DNA from 2 places in the Priestia sp. YIM B13551 genome. Region 1 is predicted to be linked to the other one. Evidence: a T-box and tRNA genes for the amino acid it is inferred to sense, from the RefSeq annotation. Region 1 holds a T-box; the other holds one or more tRNA genes.
What was found. The T-box of region 1 lies ahead of leuS (leucine--tRNA ligase). A T-box ahead of a tRNA ligase gene usually reads a tRNA of that ligase, here a tRNA-Leu.
Positions count from the first base shown of each region.

Region 2: it has a tRNA-Leu gene. The T-box ahead of leuS (leucine--tRNA ligase) is inferred to sense a tRNA for this amino acid. The anticodon was not compared.

Region 1 is NZ_JBHZOX010000004.1:49,174-51,373, forward strand. Features, by position in the region: gene ACFX4N_RS19975 (GntP family permease) at 1-291, shown strand, start outside; T-box leader at 791-1,009, shown strand; gene leuS (leucine--tRNA ligase) at 1,074-2,200, shown strand, end outside.
Region 2 is NZ_JBHZOX010000001.1:647,870-650,069, forward strand. Features, by position in the region: gene ACFX4N_RS03340 (Na+/H+ antiporter NhaC family protein) at 1-673, opposite strand, end outside; tRNA gene ACFX4N_RS03345 (tRNA-Gly) at 889-960, opposite strand; tRNA gene ACFX4N_RS03350 (tRNA-Leu) at 980-1,061, opposite strand; tRNA gene ACFX4N_RS03355 (tRNA-Trp) at 1,088-1,161, opposite strand; gene ACFX4N_RS03360 (phospholipase D-like domain-containing protein) at 1,383-2,200, opposite strand, start outside.

The DNA.
Region 1 (2,200 bases):
GCGGGGATGACAGGTTCGGCTTCAGGAGGTCAGGCGATTGCTTTGCCAATTTTAGCGCCTCACTATCTAGATGCTGGTGTAAATCCAGAAGCTCTCCATCGCGTAGTAGCTATTTCCTCTGGAGTATTAGATTCCTTGCCTCATAATGGTTATGTCGTAACAACAATTAATTCTATTTGCGGAGAAACTCATAAAGATGCGTATGGATCAGTTGCAGCAATGACGGTGATTGTGCCGCTTGTTGGTCTTGTACTTGCGATTATCCTGTTTTCTTTTGGATTGGGCATTTAATAATAGCAGCTAAAGGAAGCAGGGACAGGAATAAAAGTATTTTAGTTGAAGGAAGATCCGAACGATGAATCGTTCGGATTTTTTCATGTTTATGGTGCACGTAGGTTTCATTTGTTTAGGTGCTTCTAGCTGTGGAGTGGAGGGAAATACAAAGACTCCTGAAATAGGTGAGACCCCGCATGAGTGTAAGCAACGAGGAGGCTCATCGGCTGCCCGCGGAAAGAGAAGTCTTGCACGGAAATCAACAGTGGTGTAACCAAGAGATTCATACTAGCGCATTTATCCCATTTGTTCGTCTTTAAATTGGATTGATTTAATTATGTCTCAATCCCTTTTTTGTTTGGCCGTGGATGTATGTTTTTGGGAGAAGTTGTTCATATATAAGAATGAAAGAGAGGATTTAGCAACAAAGCAGTGCTGCAGTGCAGAAACTTTTACAAAATCCGTTGAACAACTTGCAGTTTACGAACATATTATTTACAATACAAGGTAGTATGATGTAAAAACTATGATAAGGAATAGTAGTGAACGAAGCGAGCTAAGAGAGTTGACGGTTGGTGCGAGTCAGCAAACGAGCGTTCATGAACTCACCTTGGAGTTGTAAATGTGAAGTAAAGTAACATTTGCCGTCTATCCGCGTTAAGGAAAATGAGTGAGTACATAATTGTGCTAATTTGGGTGGTACCGCGGGAAGTTTATTCAACCTCTCGTCCCTTTGTTTGAGGGATGAGGGGTTTTTTAGTTTAATTAAATACAGCTGGAGCGTACAAGGAGGATTATGTATGGCTTTTAATCATGAAAAGATCGAACAAAAATGGCAAAAAGTTTGGGAAGAAAATAAAACATTTAGAACAACAGAAGATGAAGGAAAGCGTAAATTTTACGCATTAGATATGTTCCCTTATCCATCTGGCGCTGGTTTACACGTTGGGCATCCAGAAGGTTATACAGCAACGGATATTTTATCTCGTATGAAGCGTATGCAAGGATACAATGTACTTCATCCGATGGGATGGGATGCATTCGGACTACCTGCTGAACAGTATGCATTAGATACAGGAAACGACCCGGCTGAATTCACTGAACTTAACATTAATAATTTCCGTCGTCAAATCAAATCGTTAGGTTTCTCTTACGATTGGGAGCGAGAAATTAATACAACTGATCCAAACTACTACAAATGGACGCAGTGGATTTTCTTACAGCTATATAAAAAGGGCTTAGCTTATGTGGATGAAGTAGCTGTTAACTGGTGTCCTGCTCTAGGAACAGTACTTGCGAACGAAGAAGTGATTGACGGCAAAAGTGAGCGTGGGGGACATCCGGTTGAGCGTCGTCCAATGAAGCAGTGGATGCTTAAAATCACAGCTTATGCAGATCGTTTACTAGAAGATTTAGATGAGCTTGATTGGCCAGAAAGTATTAAAGAAATGCAGCGCAACTGGATTGGCCGCTCTGAAGGAGCTCACGTACACTTCACAATCGATGGATACGACGACACGTTTACTGTGTTCACAACGCGTCCTGACACGCTATTTGGGGCAACGTATGCCGTTTTAGCACCTGAACATCCGTTTGTGGAAAAAATTACAACAGCCGAACAAAAAGAAGCAGTAGAAGCGTATTTAGATCAAATTAAAAGCAAAAGCGATTTAGAACGTACAGACTTAGCCAAAGACAAAACTGGCGTATTTACCGGTGCTTATGCAATTAACCCTGTAAACGGCGAGAGAATGCCAATTTGGATTGCTGACTATGTTCTAATGAGCTATGGCACCGGTGCAATTATGGCTGTTCCGGCTCATGATGAGCGTGATTATGAATTTGCTGTTAAATTTGAACTGCCTATTAAAGAAGTAGTAGCGGGCGGAGACGTTTCAAAAGAAGCTTATACAGGCGACGGCGAGCA
Region 2 (2,200 bases), on a different contig from region 1:
CCTCAAGCTTCATAGGAGCCGTAGATGTTGAATGATGAAAAAAGCTTAAATAAATCCCTACTAAAATAATTACAATCGAAAAGAAATTATAAGGAATACTTTGAATGAACAAAGAATAAGCGTCTTGTTTTATGCCTTGATGATCAATCGCCATTTGAATGATTGATACCATATATCCTACAAATGCCGTTGCCACAGGAATTAAGACGATAACAGGAGTAGCAGTTGTTTCAATAACAAACCCTAGCTCTGCTGTCGTCATTTTCACTTTTTTCAGCAGCGCTCTCATGATGGGCGCGATCGTAACAAAACGAAATGTCGGAGCACTGAATGTCCCAATGGTTGAAACATAGGTTAAAATAAGGGCTTTTTTTCTTGTATCAATTCTTTCTGCAGCAGTTTCCACAAACCCCTTAACTCCTCCAGCCATCTTAATCATTCCGATAAGCCCTGAAAACGCGTATAAAAAGACGACGATTTCTATATTACTTTTATTTCTAAGAGCTTGTACAACGTAGTGAAGTAGCTTTTCAACACCTCCAATAATCGAATGATCAATCAAATAAGCGCCTACTAATAAGCCCAAAAACAACCCTGGCAGCACTTGTTTGGTGAAAATAGCTATTGGAATAACAATTAAAAACGGTATAATGGAAAACCAACTAGATTCCATAGGACTCTCCCCTATCTTAAAAACCATATTAGATGTCTTCACGTATCGTTCATTAGCTTTTAATGTAACCCCAATATTATGTGTATATTCACGAAAACAACACGTATAAGCAGTACTGCTTTAATAAAATATTTCTGATTAAAAACAGCATAATAAAACTCTTTATTTCTACAACAAAAAAAGCAGTTTGCACATGCAAACTGCTTTTGAAAAGAAGCGGAAGACGAGGTTCGAACTCGCGACCCCCACCTTGGCAAGGTGGTGTTCTACCACTGAACTACTTCCGCGCATATATGAAAGTAAAGATGCGGGTGAAGGGACTTGAACCCCCACGTCATAAGACACTAGATCCTAAGTCTAGCGCGTCTGCCAATTCCGCCACACCCGCGTGTGAACTAAAAGATAACTCCAAAATGGCAGGGGCAGTAGGAATCGAACCCACACTGACGGTTTTGGAGACCGTAGTTCTACCTTTAAACTATGCCCCTAGAAATGATTTCTTCAAAAGAACCTCGTTTATTAACGACGCTATATCATAATAAAACATATATGGAATTTCGTCAATAGGTCTTTTGATAAATCATAACTAGTACTAGCAGTTTCAAAAAAACTGTGAGGCATATCACAGCTTTTTACACATTCCCTTCACCAGCTGCAGTCTTCTTTAATCTCCGCTATTTGTTTTTAGAGACTCTACTGTAACTCAGTACTATACAAAATGTCTCCAAAATCGCGTAAAGACCGAAAGAATATGTAGAAGTGCAGATTTTACAGGAGGCGCGTTTTTTTGAGAATCCGTATTAAAATCCACAGGTTCTCCCTCATTTCCCACAAGCATACTGTGAGAAATTTTAGTTTCAATAGCTCCTGTTAACTCGGCTGCAAATTCTTTACTATCTATCATAACCATGGATTCAGTATTTAAAAATGCAGAGCGGGAATCTAAGTTAAAAGAACCAACTGCACTTAAACGCTGATCATAAACAACAGATTTCCCGTGAATTGAATAGGGCTTTTGATATTCATAAAGCTTTGAACCAGCTTTTATGACGTGATTCTTCACTCCCAAATATGCAGAAAAAGCCATAGCATTTGGAGTGGATGTAATAGAATTAGTTAAAATAATTCTTTGTACTTTGGGTTTTACCCGCTTATCTATATACCGTTCCATCTCTTTTGTTGGTACGATATAAGGGCTTTGAACAACAATGGATTTTTCAGCTTGTTGGGAAAGCTTAATAAATGTTTTCCATATAAAAGGGCTTTTATTAATTCTTTGAATAGGATTTGTAATAAAAGAAACCTTTCTTGTAGGCATCGTTGATTCTCTCCATACAATGTAAGGATGGACAAAAGGTTCGTTTGCTTTTTTGGCCTCTTCGTATTGATCTATTAACAATTTTTTTCCTGAAAGACCACGAAATTGTTTAGTCTTCTTGAGCTTTTGAAAAGCTTTGCGTGTATACGGATGAGTCCATAATTTCTCTACATACTTCTCCATTGAGAGAATGACACTATGACTTTCTT